DNA from 3 places in the Agrobacterium sp. NPDC089420 genome. Region 2 is predicted to be linked to each of the others. Evidence: predicted binding sites of a transcription regulator. Region 2 holds the regulator's gene; each other region holds the start of a gene.
What was found. The regulator LexA, encoded in region 2, represses DNA repair genes until DNA is damaged. The targets are predictions, from matches to a motif close to TGTTCNNNNTGTGTTCNG.

Region 1 (5,773 bases), on a different contig from region 2:
GGACAACATCGCATGCGCCTGCCCGCGATGATGCGTCTGATGCTGGAAGAGATGGGACAGGACATCGTCGCAGCGATCCCGCTGGATGCGCGTGCCGCGATGGATATGGACGGTTGCCGCAAGGCCGCCTTCATCGAGACCGTCGACAAATGCGATCAGCACCTCGTCCAATGCCGTCTGGGCGACATGCAGATCCGCCATGGCGGCGAAAGGCTCCTCTTCGGCAAAGGCCGCAAGGCCGAGTGTGCCGCCCTGCAGGGCATCGATATAAAACCGGTCGACGGTGTAGATGTGGTTGAGCGTCGCGCGCAGCGTCGGAAAGAAACTGACACGGGAGGCGACAAACGCGTCCTGCGAAAGCTGAAGACAGGCCTGGTGCAGCCGAAAATTGGCCAGCCGGTTGTTGCGCGCGAGTTTGCGGAAGACCCGCAGTGGATCGTAAGACATGAAGGTTCCTCCATTGCCGCCGAAGGACGGCGTCGCTCAATCGACGCGCTCAAGCTCCGATCTGCTTTTCAGAACCTTCGCGCCGTCTTCCTGTTCGATCAGATAGGCGGGCTCCTGCCTGCTCGCCTTCCGCTTTACCGTTGAACCGGAAAGGATGCGTTCGACGTCGCTCGTGAAAGTCTCGACGATCTTACCTTCACCGGTTCCGCTGCTCCAGTTCCAGCGGACCTTCGTTCCCTTGCGATATGCCGACATGACCATCTCCGTGCCAAAGACGATCAAATGCCGGCACGCCGGCCTTGTTCCCTCAATCATCCTCCAGCGTCAGGCGAAACTGCGCCGCGTCGAGATCTTTCGGCGGCTGCATGCCAAGGTGTTTCCAGGCCGTGGCGGTCAGAATACGCCCACGCGGCGTGCGCTGGATGAACCCCTGCTGGATCATGTAGGGCTCAATAATGTCCTCGATGGCATCGCGCGGCTCCGAAAGCCCGGCGGCGATGGTTTCGATGCCGACCGGGCCGCCGCCGAAATTGACGGCGATCATGGTGAGGTAACGCATATCCAGCTGGTCCAGACCCATATTGTCGACCAAAAGCCGCGTCAAAGCCTCATCGGCAATCTCGCGCGTGACGGCTTCCGCCCGCGCCACCTCGGCGAAATCGCGCACCCGGCGCAATAGCCGTCCGGCGATACGCGGCGTGCCACGCGCTCGCCTTGCCACCTCGCGCGCGCCGCCGTCGGTCATATTCAGCCCCATCAGCCGCGCCCCGCGCCGGACGATCAGCTCCAGTTCATCGACGGTATAGAAAGCCAGCCGGACGGGAATGCCGAAACGATCGCGCAGCGGCGTCGTCAGCAGGCCGAGACGGGTGGTGGCGGCGACAAGGGTGAATTTGGAAAGATCGATCTTCACCGAGCGCGCCGCCGGCCCCTCGCCGATAATGAGATCGAGCTGGAAATCCTCCATGGCAGGATAAAGAATTTCCTCCACCGCCGGGTTGAGGCGGTGGATTTCATCGATGAAGAGGACATCGCGCTCTTCGAGATTGGTAAGAAGTGCGGCGAGATCGCCCGCCTTGGCAATGACCGGCCCGGAAGTGGACTTGAAATTGACGCCAAGCTCCTTGGCCATGATCTGCGCCAGCGTCGTCTTGCCGAGGCCGGGCGGGCCGACGAACAGCACGTGATCCAGCGCTTCGCCGCGATTCTTGGCGGCCTCGATGAACACCTTGAGATTGGCGCGCGCCTCCGCCTGGCCGGTAAAATCATCCAGCGACTGCGGGCGCAGCGTGGTGTCGATATCCTCACCGCGCTTTTCCGGGGTAATCAGTCTTTCCGCATCGCTCATTCAGGGCATTCCATTGTTGTAGCCGAATTCATCAGGTGACCGCCGCCGCTATATCATGACTATCGCAACAACGCGCTTCACGAAATTCAGGATATGCACGGGCTCCACGTCCACTTGACGGGCCATCCTTACCGCGAAAGCTCCTTCAGCCCGAGCCGGATCAGCTTGGCGCTGTCGCCGCCCTCCCCGCCATTCTTCAGGGCGGCAGCAACCGCATTGGCCGCCTGATCGCGTGAATAGCCAAGATTGGTAAGCGCTGAAACGGCATCCGCCACCGGCGCGGAAGCAACGCCTTCCCCAAGTTCCTGCTTGAGGCCAATCGAGGCCGACGCTTCTCCCGCAAAGGCGGGCGCCTTGTTACGAAGTTCGGTCACGAGACGCACGGCCACCTTCGGCCCGACGCCGGGCGCGCGTGAAATCATCGTTTTGTCCTGTAGCGCAATGGCATTGGCGAGTTCGGAAGGCGAGAGCGTGGAAAGGACGGCCAGCGCCACTTTCGAGCCAACCCCCTGCACGCTTTGCAGCAGATTGAACCATTCCCGCTCCAGCGCCGAGAGAAAGCCGAAGAGCTTCAGCTGGTCCTCGCGCACATAGGTCTCGATGAACAACACCACCGCCTCCCCGACGGAGCCGATCTTCGACAGCGTACGCGCCGAACAATAGGCGACGTAACAGACGCCGTGCACATCCACCAGCACGTAGTCCGCGCCGATTTCCTCGATGCTGCCTTTCAATTTTCCGATCATGATGCCGCCCGCTCAGTAAGACATATATTCAACCGGCCGCCAGGAGCCGCCGCATCCTGTCACCGCCGCGATTATGGGCGTGGCAGATGGCGATGGCGAGCGCGTCCGCCGCATCGTTACCCTTGAATTCAGCCTTCGGCATCAGGATTTTCAGCATCATGTGAATTTGCTGCTTTTCGCCGTGCCCGACGCCGATGACGGCCTTCTTGACCGCATTGGGCGCATATTCGAAGACCGGCAGCCCGGCGCGCGCCGGAACCAGCATGGCGATGCCGCGCGCCTGGCCGAGCTTCAGGGTCGCCACCGCATCCTTGTTCACGAAAGTCTGCTCCACCGCCGCCTCGTCGGGCTGGTGACTGTGCACGATTTCCGCCAGCCCGTCATGCAGCTGGCACAGCCGGGAGGCGAGGTCCATATCCCCATCCGACGTCACCGTGCCGGAGGCGACAAACCTGAGGCTGTTGCCAAGGGTATCGATCACACCCCAGCCGGTGCGACGCAGTCCCGGATCGATGCCGATGATTCGAATCGTCTTTTGCATGAGCTACCTTATCTTTCCGGCTGCGACCCTGCCAGCGATAAGTGAACAAAACGACAACATTCATCAAATTTGCAGTGCAGCATTTACCTCTGCTTAAACCGCGTACCGCATTGTTCTGCCACAAAATCAAAAAAAGGGGAGCTGCGGACATGATGATCCGCAGCACAACATGTTCGCCATATCAGCCGTCCGATGGCGCCATCCACGCATGGCGCGGGAACTGATCCGGCATTAGGGGCTTCATCGGCCATGCTGAACCGTTTTCATTCCATATCCACCAAGGTGCTGGTGATTTTCCTGGCACTGATGGCAATCTCGACCGGGGCTCTCACGCTCCTCGGTTATCAGAGCAGCAGCGGCGTTCTCGAGGAACAGGCGTCGAAGTCCATGGAGAGCATTCTCGTCTTTCGCGGCGATATGCTCCAGGAGCGTCTTGAGCAGCTGAAAACACAGGCGGATTCCATCGCCAAGATCGAATCCCTGCAAATGGCCGTTGTTTCCATGCGCAGCGGCTGGGCCACCGTGCAGAAGAATTCGGGGGACGCGAAGGCGGAACTGCAGCGCGTTTTCGTCAAGGAAAACCCCTTCACCGACAGGGAAAAGCTGATCAAGCCCGAAAGCCCCAGCGGCTTTTATTATTCCACCCATGAAAAGACGCAGACGGATATCGGCGGTTATCTCCAGGGAACGCCGTTCAGCGACGTCCTCTTCATCGATCCCGCCGGCGCCGTCTATTATTCCTATCTGAAAGGACCTGCGTTCGGCGAAACAATAACGGCCGGCGTCTGGACGGAAAGCGGCCTCGGCGCGGCTTTCGCGCGCGGCGCGGCGAATGCTGAAAAGGCCGTGAACGATGTGGCGCAGACCAGTTTCTCCGGGTTGCGGATCGATGCCGCCACGAAAGAGGCGGGTATTTATTTCGGCGTTCCGGTCGTCAAATTCGGCGCGTTCAAGGGAATAGTTCTGTTTCGCGTCAAGGAAGATGTTTTCGCTCAGATACTTACGAAAGGTATCGCCGCCGGCAGTTCAGAACAATCGGCGATCATGGCCGCCGACGGCAAGGTTCTGGGTGTGGACAGCGAAAAGCTGGTGAGCCTCGACCCGGCCGTCTATGGTTTCCACGGCGAAGCCCTGAGCGCGACAGGCATGACCATTGCCAGGATCGACCGCGCGGATGGCGAAGCCAATGCCTATGCCCGCCCCTTCTCCTTTGCCGGCGAAAAATACCTTGCCGTCGAAACCATATTGCGCAGCGAATTGAACGCCGGCTCCGTCTCGATTGCCGGCACGCTCGCGCTGATCGGCCTTTGCGTTCTGGCCGCCATGTGCGTGGCGACGGCATTTTTCGCGCGCCGCCTGTTCGCGCCGCTGGAAAAGCTTGCCGGGCTGACCGGCGAAGTGGCTGCGGGCCGTCTCGACGCCGAAATCGGCAATCAGGACCGCGGGGACGAAATCGGCCGTATGGCCCGCGCCCTTGGCAGCTTCCGAGACAAGCTCATCTTGCAGCGGGAAATGGAAGAAACCGCATCGCGTGCACGGGAAGAGGCCGAAACGGCGCGCCGCGCCCATCTTGCCGAGCGTGAAGCCGAGGCCGGCACCCTGCAGATGGTCGTGCAGTCTCTGGATGAGGGGCTAGACCGGCTGGCGAATGGCAATCTCGCCTATCGCATAGAGACCGTCTTTCCCGATGATCTCGAAAGCCTGCGCCACAACTTCAATACGGCGCTTGCACGCCTCAGCGAGACCATGCAGGCCATTGGCGGCAATTCCGCCGCTGTCCGTGGCGGTTCCGAAGAGATGCGGGTGGGCGCCGACCAGCTGGCGGAACGCACAGAGCGGCAGGCGGCCTCCATCACCGAAACGGCCAGCGCCATCAAGGCGATTACCGCAGCCGTCCGCGACCAGATCGAACGCGCCGAGCAGGCAACACGGATCGCCCGCGATGCCAGCACGGAGGCGACGGCATCGAGCCGGGTGATGGAGCAGACCATCGCCGCCATGGAGGCTATCCAGACATCATCGCGCCAGATCAACCAGATCATCGGCGTCATCGACGAAATCGCCTTCCAGACCAATCTGCTTGCCTTGAATGCCGGAGTGGAAGCAGCCCGCGCCGGCGAGGCCGGCAAGGGTTTCGCTGTCGTGGCGCAGGAAGTGCGCGAATTGGCACAGCGTTCGGCGGCGGCCGCGAAAGAAATCACCAGCCTGCTGAAACGCTCCACCGACGAGGTTTCCGCCGGCGTGACGCTGGTGGAAAAAGCCGGCGCGTCTCTGACCGGCATCGGCCGACATGTGCAGACCATCAGTACGCGCATCGAGGAGATCATGGAATCCACCCGCGAGGAAGCGCACACGCTGTCGGAAATCAACAGCACCGTCGCCAGCCTCGACGCCATGACCCAGCAGAACGCCGCCATGGTGGAAGAGACGACGGCCGCCATTCACAATCTCGCTTCCGAAGCGGGTGAAATGGATGGCAGGCTCGGACAGTTCGTCTTGGCTTCGGAAACCGCGACGGGGCATCATGAAAGCCGGCAATTCCGGCGGGCGGGCTGAGGCGGCCCAGTCATATGGAAGACAGGGGCCTCTCCGGAGGCCCCAATTTTTTTGAACCATCCTTCAATTCTGCGCGACTTCTCTGGTAAATCGGGACACGCGCCTTACATCCGCAGCAAAGACTTGGATTTCGCA
Region 2 (5,773 bases):
ATCATGACCACGAATGTCATCGTGCGTTACGTCTCGACATCCGGCGGTCTGGATTTCGCGGAAGAGCTGCCGACCATGCTGTTTCCCTGGTTCATCGTCGCCGGCATCACGCTCGCGGCGCAGAACGGCGCGCATATGGCGGTGGAATGGATCTATGACAAGTTCGACGACCGCGGCAAGGTCGGCGTTCTGCTGTTCGCCAATCTCGTGACGGTCGCGAGTTTCATCGTTCTGGCGCAGCAGGCGCTGGTCGTCGCCGAGATCGCCGGCGCTGAAATAAGCCCGGTTCTGCAATTGCCCAACAGCATCGGTTATTACTCCATCGCCTTCGGCGCGGCACTGGTCTCGATCACCACCGCAACCGCCAGCCTGCGCATTCTGTCCGGCGGCTGGCACGCGCGCCCGCACGGCGCAACCGAGGAGATGCCCCTATGACCATCGTGATGATCATTGCATTTTGCATTCTCATGATGCTGGCGGTTCCCGTCGGTTACGCGCTGATCATTTCGGCAGGCGTCGCCGTGCTGTGGAACGGTTATGTGCCGCTTTCCATCGTGGCGCAGCAGGTCTATGACCAGACACAGTCCTTCCCCATGCTGGCGCTGCCGTTCTTCATGCTGGCCGGCACGCTGATGCTGGGCGGCAAACTCGGAACCCAGCTTTTGGAACTCGCCTCCAAAGCCATGCAGCGCTGGCGCGGCGGCCCGCTTTCCACCACTGTCATCTCTTCGGTGGTGTTTGGCGGCGTCTCCGGCTCTGCGGTCGCCAATGCCAGCGCACTGGGTTCGGTGCTCATTCCATGGCAGAAACGCCAGGGTTATCCCGCGCCTCTCTGCGCGGCGAACAATGCCACCTCGGCCGTTATCGACGTGCTCATTCCGCCCTCTATCCCGATGATCCTCTATTCGCTGGTGAGCGGCGTCAGCATCGCCAATCTGTTCATTGCCGGAATCTTGCCCGGCCTGCTGATGGCCGTCGGCTTCATCATCGTCTGCTGGGCGATTGCCGTGCGCCGCGGTTATGCGGTCAGCGATGAACGCATCCGCAAGCGCGATCTGGCGGTTCTGGCATTTCGCAGCCTGCCGGCGATCCTTCTGCCGATACTCATCATCCTCGGCCTGCGCTTCGGCTTTGCGACGCCCACGGAGGTGGCCGTTCTTTCGGTCGTTTATTCGCTCGTGCTCAGCATCGTCTTTTACCGCGACCTGACGTGGAAACGTTTCTGCGACAATTTCGTCGAGGCGGGTTCGGCAACCGGCGTCGTCATGCTGGTGATCATGGGCAGCGCCGCGGTGGGCTGGGTCCTCACCTTCGATCAGGCGCCCCAGCATTTCGCCACCTGGGTGGCGGAAAACATCTCGAACCCGATCCTGATCATTCTCATGATGAACATCCTGATGCTGATCATCGGCATGCCGCTCGATCTGCCGCCGTCGATCCTGCTGCTCGGACCGATCTTCGTGCCGCTGGCGGACATGATCGGGCTCGACCGGGTGCAGCTCGGCATGATGATGGTCATCAATCTCGGCATCGGGCTTTATACGCCGCCGATCGGCACCACGCTCTTCATCTCGTCCTCCATCGCCAGAGCGCCGCTCGGCGCGACGACCAGGGAGTTGTGGCCGTTCTTTGCCATGGCAATGCTGCTGCTTATCGCCGTCAGCTTCATCCCCGCCCTGACGATCTACTGACCTCGCCTGCAGCAGAACCGGAGACCATCGGCTAACGCCCCGGCCGGTGGTTTTTCGTTCACGATCTATCCTTCAAGATACGGCAAATCTTCGTTCCGCCGCTTCGCCGATGAAATCACGATCTGAGATGGAACCTTCACGAAATTTTAGGGGATTGCGGAACACATATGGAACATATAGTGTTCGTTCTGTATTTGTTTCGCGACCTCAACGACGATTCTCAAGGGTGTTTTCCTCATGCTCACGCGCAAACAGCAGGAATTGCTTCTCTTCATTCATGAAAGAATGAAAGAGTCCGGCGTGCCGCCCTCCTTCGATGAAATGAAGGACGCACTCGACCTTGCCTCCAAATCCGGCATCCACCGGCTGATCACGGCCCTCGAGGAGCGCGGCTTCATTCGCCGGCTACCTAACAGGGCGCGGGCGCTGGAAGTCATCAAGCTGCCGGAGGCCTACGCGCCGGGTGCGAGGCCGCAACGCGGTTTTTCGCCGAGCGTCATCGAAGGCAGCCTCGGCAAACCGAAGGCGCCGGAACCGGCACCCGCCCCCAAGGCGCCTGCCAACGATCTCGGCGGGGCGGTCACCGTGCCGGTCATGGGCCGCATTGCCGCAGGCGTGCCGATTTCCGCCATTCAGAACAATACGCATGACGTTGCCGTGCCTGTGGACATGCTGGGTTCCGGCGAACATTACGCTCTTGAGGTCAAGGGCGATTCGATGATCGAGGCCGGCATTTTCGATGGCGACACCGTCATTATCCGCAATGGCAACATTGCCAATCCCGGCGATATCGTCGTGGCGCTGGTGGATGACGAGGAGGCGACGCTGAAACGCTTCCGCCGCAAGGGCGCCTCCATTGCACTGGAGGCAGCCAACCCCGCCTATGAGACCCGCATCTTCGGGCCGGACCGGGTGAAGATCCAGGGCAAGCTGGTGGGGCTGATCCGCCGTTACCATTGATCGCTAATGGCCGCCATCGTCTCGGCGCGAACATCGCCCCGGTGAGGAGACCTCCATTGAGGATGGCGGCAATTCTGCACTTCGGCTGACTATGTCGATTCCGGGCCGACACATTCGTCCCGGGAGCAGCTGCATTCCGTTCCGCTGATCATCGGCTCCGGTCTTCATATGATATTGCGGCTTTGGCCCGGCCTGTTGCGCCCCGTGCCTCATCTGCATGGAGTTTCGATAACGTAGCGGGGTGTTTCGCCCGTGGGATGGACTTAACGCGACATCGTCACTGAACGGCGACATCCTCATCGCGTGACCCGCCGCCACTCATCAAAGGCGCTTATGGGTGCCATGGATTATTTTCGATATTCCGCAGCGCTTCGACATGTATAGAAATAAGCGTGATATCCGGGAGACAAGCCATGTACGATCTTTATATCGCCAACAAGAACTATTCCTCCTGGTCGCTGCGGCCCTGGGTCTTGATGCGCACGCTCGGTATCGCCTTCGATGAGAAGCTCGTTCCGTTCGGCGAAGGCGTTTCCTTCTCCAGCTTTTCGCCAACGGGCAAGGTGCCATGCCTTGTCGATGAGGGCGTGACGATATGGGAATCGCTGTCGATCGCCGAATATCTTGCCGAAAGGCATCAGGGCGTCTGGGCAAGCGACAAACAGGCGCGGGCATGGTCGCGGTCGGCTGCGAGCGAAATGCATGCCGGCTTTTCCTCGCTGCGCAATCTCTATCCCATGTCGGTCGGTATTCGGGTCAAGCCGAAGGCCGGCGATGCCGGACTTGCCGCCGATATCAGGCGCATCGACGCGCTGTGGAGCGAAGGCCTGAGGCAATTCGGCGGCCCCTACCTTGCCGGCCAGAAATTCACCGCGGTCGACGCCTTCTTCTGCCCGGTCGCATTCCGTTTCCAGACCTATGGCGCCGATCTTTCACCGGATGCGAAGGCCTATTGCGACCGGCTGCTCGCCCTGCCCGCCATGCGCGAATGGTATGAGGCCGGATTGCGGGAGATCTGGCGCGATGCCGCCCATGAAGAAGAAATAGGCGGCATTGGCGAACTGACCGCGGATCTGCGTCTCAAGGCCTGAGACCCAGCACTGGCGGTCGTCACTGCGACGTCGCCAGCAGCTGCCGGATGTTTTCGGGAACATCGTGCTCGAAACTACCGCTCTTCCAGTCGTAATAGCGGTGTTCGCTCCAAGGCCTGTCCACCCCCGCTATAGCGGCGCGCAGCCGTCCGACCACGGCGGGCTGTTCACTGCCGGCGAAACTCATTTCCACCGAACCGATGCGCCGCAGAATATCGCGGTTGAGCAGCAGTGCGCCCGAGCGGCATTGCGAAAACGAGGTTCTGCGCGAAACGACGACGATATCGGCGATGTCGCAGGCCTTTCCGGCAAACCGGCCATCCTCCAGAACGACGATCCATTCGCCGCTGCCGGCGCGCGCCACGCACCATATGTCCTTGGCGCAGGTGAAGACCCCCGGTTCCGCATCTTTCAGGGCTGCCGTCATCTGCCGGGCGACGGTACTCAGCTCTTGCGGGGTCAGTTTCGGTCTGGCGGTCAAAGCCACACGGGTTGCCGCCGTCCCGGTTTCGACAATCACCGGCGGCACGGGCTGTTCCGGCAGGAGCAATGCTCTTTGCCACTGGCCATAAACGAAACCCTGCGGCCGCGTCCTTGTCGTATAGGCCTTGCCGTCCTCCAGCAGGGCGACCAGTTCGCCATCCTCGTGAATGAGCAGGTGCGGCACATCGCGATAGGCCATCGTCGCCGACAGCCCGAAGGCAAAGAGCAGAATCGGAATGCCAAGCAAAGCGAGCCGGCTGCGCAGCAGCGTCAGCAGCAGGAAACCGGCCGACGCAAGGCCGATGAACCAGCCATGCGGCCGCCCCGTCGCAGCGCTGCCGCCCCAGGACGCCACCTCCTGCGCAACCTCGATGACGAGCGCCATGCCATATCCCATGATCTTCAGGAAAGGAGCGTCGAGCCCGAAGGGCATCAACAACATGGCGACAAGGCCAAAGGGCATGACGATCAGCGACATCAGCGGCATGGCGGCCAGATTGGCGAACAGTCCATAGGTGGTGACACGGTGGAAATGTTCGGCCGAATAGATCGCCGTCGACAGCCCGCCAATCAGCGATGTGACGATGACGCCGCCGATGATGGCGCCTGCCGTCTGCCCTACCCTCATCCATGCCGGCCTGCGGCCGATGGACAGCCGCTCGTGATTGCCGCGGCTGCGACTCCACCAGGCATAGGCCGATACCAGCGCGATGGTCGCTGCAAAGGACATCTGGAAACTCGGCCCCATGATCTCCGAGGGCGAAAAGGCAAGAATGACCAGGGCGGAAAGAGCAACGTTCCTGAGGCTGAGCGAGGGCTGATCGAAAAGGACGGCGATCAGCATCACGGACATCATCAGCCAGGCGCGTTCGGCAGAGACGGCGAAACCGGAAATCAGATAATAGGCAAGCGTCATCAGCAGCGCCGCGAAAGCTGAAATCTTCTTGACTGGCCAGCGTTGCGCAAAGGCGGGAAACAGGCTGAAGACCAGTCGGAGGCCAACGAAGAAGATGCCGGCAGCCAGCGCCATGTTGAGCCCGGATATGGCAACGATATGCGCAAGACCGGAAAGCCTCAGCGCCTCCATCGTTTCGACCGATATGGCCTGTCTCTCATCGGTGACGATCGAGGCTGCAAAGGCGCCGGCATCGCCGCCGATCGTGCCGCGGATACGCTCGGCAATGGCGCTGCGAAGGCGATAGAGCCCCATGTCGGCCCACTCCATCACCCCGCGCCCAGCGGCAATGTCCCCCTCCGGTGATACGGTCGTCACCTGGGGCGGCCTGTAGAAAAATCCCGTCGCGCCCATGCCTTTGAAATAGGAGGCGAAGGCGAAGTCATTGAGCCCCGGCAGAGCCGGACCGGAAGGCGGCGACAGACGCGCCTTGCCGCGAATGGTGGCGCCAAGCGCGACCGGTTCGCCGCCGCGGGCAAGCAGCGCGACCTTCTCCGGCGGACGCGACAGTTTCGGCGTCTCCGTCGCGATCAGCCTGACCACGTATCGCCAGTCGCCGCGCGCGTCGACCTCACGGCGCAAGACAGTGCCGA
Region 3 (5,773 bases), on a different contig from region 2:
ACAGGCCCGAGCACCGAAATGGGCCTCGGCCCGGGATACTCAGCGCATGCCGCTTTGGATTTCATTTTACAGGACCTTGAAAAGTTTCCCGGAAAAGGTTGGGCCTTCATTTCTGCGGGTTTGCAAAGCCCAGTGATAAGAAACCGCAACATGTCAATTCGGGCTCTATCTAGCTGGGATCGAAAAGAATGGCCCCAGGAAGCCGTTGTTGCATTAAAGCGGCTGAAGGAATTTGAAACTGATGGTGACATAAGACAGCGGATCGAAGATTTGTTGACGGCAAAAGAGCTTTAATAGACCGCAGACGGTACCATTAGAAACACTTGTTTCATACCTGAAACAAAATTCGCAGACCCGGACATCTTAGTCGAGGGAAGCATAGTCAGTCGAAGGCAATGGGCCGGAAGTAGTTGTTGGGGTGAATGACGACCAGCTCCTCTTCGGTGCCTAAAGCCGGACCGTCGAACAGCGACCTAGTAACGGAAGTTATCGCTCAACCTCCATTCTCAGCCGCAATCAACCCCGCTTCAGCGGCCTGAAACTCATCCGGTGCAGCGGACAGGGGCCATGGCTTTCGATGGCGCGCAGGTGGGCCGGCGTGCCGTAACCGGCATGGCCTTCGAAACCATAAGACGGATGCACCACGCCGGCGCGTTCCATCATCCGGTCGCGGGTCACCTTGGCGATGATCGAGGCGGCGGCGATGGAGAGGGAGCGGGAATCGCCCTTGATGACGGCCTTGGCTTCGCAGGGGATGCCCGGTGGCCTGTCGCGGCCGTCGGCCAGCACGAGGGCGGGGGCGGTTTCGAGACCGAGCACGGCGCGGCGCATGGCGTCGAGGCTGGCGCGCAGGATGTTCATCTTGTCGATCAGGCCGGGACCGGAGGAAGCGACCGAAACGATCGAGCTTTCCATGATGAGCACGAACAGGCTTTCCCGCTTCTGCTTCGTCAGCTTCTTGGAATCGTCGAGGCCCGCAGGAATATTATCCGGGTTAAGAATGACCGCGGCCGCGACCACCGGTCCGGCGAGCGGCCCCCGGCCGGCCTCATCGGTGCCGGCCACGGGCCAGAGACCCCTGTTTTTCGCTTCCAGTTCGAAGGAGAAATCCGGGCCGGTATCGGCAAGATCGAAGAGGGCAGGAGAATCGGGTGTGGTGCGGCGTTTCATGCGGCGAAACTTGCACACACACCCGATCTCCTGCAAGCCCCCGGAGGCGGGCGATGACAGGCAGGGTGAGCCGGGGTCAAGGGGCGTGGCTCACCGTGCCCTCAAGGTCGTCATGACCTCTGATCCTCCAGCGGGGCGGCGGAGGAAAAACGATCGCACGCGAGGCGGCGGTTCCGGGGGTGATGTCCGGCGGGCCAGGGAAAACCCGCCGGGCATGTCGTCGCAGCAGCCAGATGGGGAGGCTGCCCCTTATCCTTTTGAGTTCACGCCATCAAAGGCTCGGATCGCCTCCGGTCGCTGACGCATCGTCCTTCCTGGCCAAAACCATCCTCGGGCTTGGTCCGGGGCGCCATTGTCGCTTTCGGCTCAGCTCCGTGGGTCAAGTCCGAGGACGACGTCGCCCACGGCTCGGACATTCATCCTTCCCGGCCGTTCTCAGCACCGGTCTTCAAAGCAGCGATAATTGCACGCCCGTGCCGCCCGGCGGCACGAAGAGATCGTCGCGCAGATGAATGCCGCGGCGGATGAGGCCGAGCCGCTTTGTCGCCATCTCGAAGCGCCGGCCGATCTGCCAGGCATAAGGCCCGGCACCCTTCATGCGCTTGCCGAATTCCGCGTCGTAGTCCTTGCCGTCGCGCATGGAGCGCACCAGCGACATGACATGGCGGTAGCGGTCGGGATAGTTGCGCAGCAGCCAGTCGCGAAACAGCGGGCTTACCTCCAGCGGCAGGCGCAGCAGCACGTAGGACGCTTCGGTTGCGCCCGCTGCCTTGCCGGCCTCGAGAATGCGTTCGATCTCATGATCGTTGAGGGCCGGAATGACAGGCGCCATCATCACGGCCACGGGAATGCCCGCCTCCGTCAGCGCCTTGACCGCCTCCAGCCGCTTTTCCGGCGTGGCGGCGCGCGGCTCCATGCTGCGGGAAAGCTTGCGGTCCAGCGTCGTGACGGAAATGCCGACCTTGACGAGCCCCTTTTGGGCCATCGGCGCCAGAATGTCGATATCGCGCTTGATCAGCGCCGATTTGGTGACGATGGCGACGGGATGCTCGGCCTTGGCCAGCACTTCCAGTATCTGCCGCATGATGCGCCATTCGCGCTCGATCGGCTGGTATGGATCGGTATTGGTGCCGATGGCGATCACCCGCGGCTTATAGCCGGGTTTCGCCAGTTCCCGTTCCAGAAGCTTCGCCGCATCCGGTTTGGCGAAGAGTTTCGATTCGAAATCCAGCCCGGCCGAAAGGCCCATATAGCTGTGGGTGGGGCGGGCGAAACAATAGATGCAGCCATGTTCGCAACCGCGATAGGGGTTGATGGAGCGGTCGAAGGGAATGTCGGGCGATTCATTGCGGGTGATGATGCTGCGCGGCTTTTCCACCTGCACCTCGGTGCGGAATTCCGGCATGTCCTCCAGCGTCTGCCAGCCATCGTCGAAAACCTCGCGCTGCAGGGTCTCGAAGCGCCCATCCGGGTTAAGCCCGGCGCCGCGGCCGCGACGGCGGTCGATCTCGATGCGCAGGCCCGACGCATCGGCCAGCGCATTGGCAATATCCGGCATATGGCTCGGCTGGAAGGCAGCCTGCCCCGAAAGCGTATGGTTTCTCATCTGGATGCTCCCAGGACGTCGCATACCTCCCGAGGCACGCTCAACGCCCTAAACCGTTTCCATCCGGGCAGGCTTCTGATCGCCGTCCGAATGATTAAATTCCTACATCAGGAACGAGAACAATACAAGAACAAAATTGCAAATTCGGGTCGTTCTCCAGAGATGGATGCCTGGCCGTCACAGGCAAGGCCACGTCCGCAGACTATACGGTCGGCGGCGCGGACAGCCCTGGATTTTGCCACGATGAGCACAGTGGCAATTTATTGTGCGATGCGTTAGAGCTATGCGGATGTTGACAGTGATAATGGAATGCCGGGATCAGGAACCGGAACTGGCGCACACGCTGTCTGCGCTTGTCACCGGGGCTGTGGAAGGGCTTGTAAGCGATGTTGTGATTCTCGATCACGGTTCGCGCGATGGATCCTCGCGCGTCGCCGATGCTGCCGGTTGCCGTTTTTATGGGCAATGGGACATTGAAGAGGTGGTGAGGTCCGCACGCGGCGGCTGGCTGCTTCTGATCGAAGCGGGCGCGCGCCCGCAGGCGGGCTGGATCGATGAAATCCTCGAATATGTGGCGATCTGCGCGCAGCCGGCCCGCTTTTCGCCCTCGCGCTATCATCGCCGCAATGTCTTCAGCCGTATGCTGCGCCGCATTCCGCCATTGGAACATGGGTATCTCTTGCCGAAGAAACATGCCGTGTCGATTGCGAAATCGGGCATGAGCCTGACGCAATTTGTCGGCGCGCAGAAACCGCGCCGTCTGAATGCTGAAATCGTGCCCGCCTGGGCATTGCGGGCCTCGGCCTAATACCGGAAGACTGTTTTATCCCGCCAGAACCTTGCCGGGGTTCATGATGCCGGCCGGATCGAAGGCGTGTTTGATGCGCCGCATCAGGTCCATTTCGATGCCGGGCCGAATGGCGGCCAGTTCGTCGCGTTTCAGCTGGCCGATGCCATGTTCGGCGGAAATGGAGCCGCCGAGCGACAGCACGATGCCGTGCACGATCTCGTTCATGTCCCGCCAGCGGCCGATGAATTCGGCCTTGTCGGCACCGACAGGCTGGGAAATATTGTAATGGATGTTGCCGTCGCCGAGATGGCCGAAGGCGCAGACGCGGGCGCCGGGAATGGCGGCGATAACCGCCTTTTCCGCCGCCGCCATGAAATCCGGTATTTTCGACACCGGAACGGAAACATCGTGCTTGATCGATCCGCCTTCCGGCTTCTGCGCATCCGACATGCTTTCGCGCATGTGCCACAGCGCCTGCCGCTGGGCTTCCGACGCGGCGATCACGGCGTCCTCAACCAGCCCGGCCTCAAAACCGCGCTCCAGCAGCGATTGCATCATCGTCTCGGCGGTTTCGGCCGAATCGGAGGTGGAGATATCGATGAGCGCGTACCAGTCATGCGGCGTCTGCAGCGGGTCGCGCACGCCGGGAATATGTTTCGTGGTGAATTCGACGCCGATTCGCGGCATGAGTTCAAAACCGGTCAGCGCCGCGCCGCAAAGGTTGGAGGCCGTTTCGAACAGTTTTAGTGCGTCTTCGGTGGAGCTAAGCCCGGCAAAGGCCACCTGATGGCCGAGCGGCTTCGGAAACAGCTTCAGCACCGCGCCGGTGATGATGCCGAGCGTGCCTTCGGAGCCGATGAAGAGATCGCGCAGATCATAACCCGTATTGTCCTTTTTCAGCCGCCGCAGCCCGTTCCAGATTTCCCCGGTGGGCAACACCACCTCAAGCCCGAGGCAGAGCTGGCGCATATTGCCATAGGCAAGCACCGCCGTGCCGCCGGCATTCGTGGCGAGATTGCCGCCGATGCGGCAGGACCCTTGGGAACCGAGCGACAGCGGGAACATGCGCTCCACGGAATCGGCGGCCTTGTGTATGTCGTCGAGAATGCAGCCGGCATCGGCGACAATGATATTGGCAACGGGGTCGATGTCGCGGATGCGGTTCATGCGCTCCAGCGACAGGATGATGTCGCTGCCGCCGGCGCGCGGCGTCTGGCCGCCTACAAGGCCGGTATTGCCGGTCTGCGGCACGATCGGCGTGCCGGTCTCGCTGGCGAACTTCAGGATGGCGGCAACCTCTTCAACCGAACCCGGCTTGAGGAGCAGCGGCGAAGTACCGCGATAAAGCCCGCGATTTTCCACCAGGCGCGGCGCCATTTCCGCCGCGTCGCGCACCGCATTCTTGTCTCCGACAATGGCGGTGAAGCGGTCGAGGATATCGGAGGAGGGAATGGCGGTCATGGGCGTCTCGCTGTCATTTGAAACATGGGCGAAAGGGTTGAATGCCGTCAGCCTCGCGGCGCGGCGGCGCGGGACAGGCGGTCGTTGATCGCCTCTCCGAGACCATGGCTGGGAATGGCGGTGATGGCGATGGTTTCCGCACCGCTCGCATCGGCGGCTTTCAGATAATCGAAGAGGTTGGCGGCCGCCTCGGCAAGATCGCCGGCGGGGCTGAGGTCGAGAACCGCGCGCGCCGTCTCTTCACCGGAAATCGCGATGCCGCCGAAGCGGATCAGCGCTTCGCCCGGCAGAACCGATGTGGCGCCGAGGCGGACATGGGCGCCTGGCGCATAATGCGAGGCCAGCATGCCGGGTGCTTCAATGGCGGCGGCGGCTTTTTTCGGCCGTTCGAGCCGCCTGCCGGCCACACGCTCGATATCTTCGGTGACGATGCCGCCCGGGCGAAGCAGCCGCACGCGTCCATCCTCTTCCACCTTGACGATGGTGGATTCGACACCGACGGCGGCGGCGCCGCCATCAAGAATGAGATTGATCTTCCGGCCGAGATCGGCCTCCACATGGGCAGCGCTTGTCGGGCTGATCTTGCCGGAACTATTGGCGCTCGGGGCGGCCAGCGGCCTGTCGAAGCGGCGGATGAGCTCACTGGCAAAACCCTGCGGCACGCGGATGCCGACCGTATCGAGACCGGCCGTCGCCAAAGAATGGATGCCGCTTGCCGGTTTCAACGGCAGAACCAGGGTCAGCGG

Region 1: the regulator LexA is predicted to act here: its motif matches at 3,124-3,141, upstream of ruvC (crossover junction endodeoxyribonuclease RuvC).
Region 3: the regulator LexA is predicted to act here: its motif matches at 2,892-2,909, upstream of ACI2KA_RS07515 (PA0069 family radical SAM protein).

What each region holds. Positions count from the first base shown of each region.
Region 1 covers NZ_JBJDMY010000008.1:139,343-145,115, reverse strand. Annotated here, with positions in the region: gene ACI2KA_RS14740 (DinB family protein) at 1-447, opposite strand, end outside; gene ACI2KA_RS14735 (DUF2945 domain-containing protein) at 484-702, opposite strand; gene ruvB (Holliday junction branch migration DNA helicase RuvB) at 755-1,795, opposite strand; gene ruvA (Holliday junction branch migration protein RuvA) at 1,924-2,541, opposite strand; gene ruvC (crossover junction endodeoxyribonuclease RuvC) at 2,570-3,082, opposite strand; gene ACI2KA_RS14715 (methyl-accepting chemotaxis protein) at 3,332-5,638, shown strand.
Region 2 covers NZ_JBJDMY010000005.1:11,843-17,615, forward strand. Annotated here, with positions in the region: gene ACI2KA_RS08990 (TRAP transporter small permease) at 1-435, shown strand, start outside; gene ACI2KA_RS08995 (TRAP transporter large permease subunit) at 432-1,691, shown strand; gene lexA (transcriptional repressor LexA) at 1,929-2,651, shown strand; gene ACI2KA_RS09005 (glutathione S-transferase family protein) at 3,065-3,742, shown strand; gene ACI2KA_RS09010 (ComEC/Rec2 family competence protein) at 3,762-5,773, opposite strand, start outside.
Region 3 covers NZ_JBJDMY010000004.1:161,368-167,140, forward strand. Annotated here, with positions in the region: gene ACI2KA_RS07505 (hypothetical protein) at 1-294, shown strand, start outside; gene ACI2KA_RS07510 (ribonuclease HII) at 517-1,170, opposite strand; gene ACI2KA_RS07515 (PA0069 family radical SAM protein) at 1,619-2,776, opposite strand; gene ACI2KA_RS07520 (glycosyl transferase) at 3,066-3,584, shown strand; gene ACI2KA_RS07525 (FAD-binding oxidoreductase) at 3,600-5,027, opposite strand; gene ACI2KA_RS07530 (L-threonylcarbamoyladenylate synthase) at 5,075-5,773, opposite strand, start outside.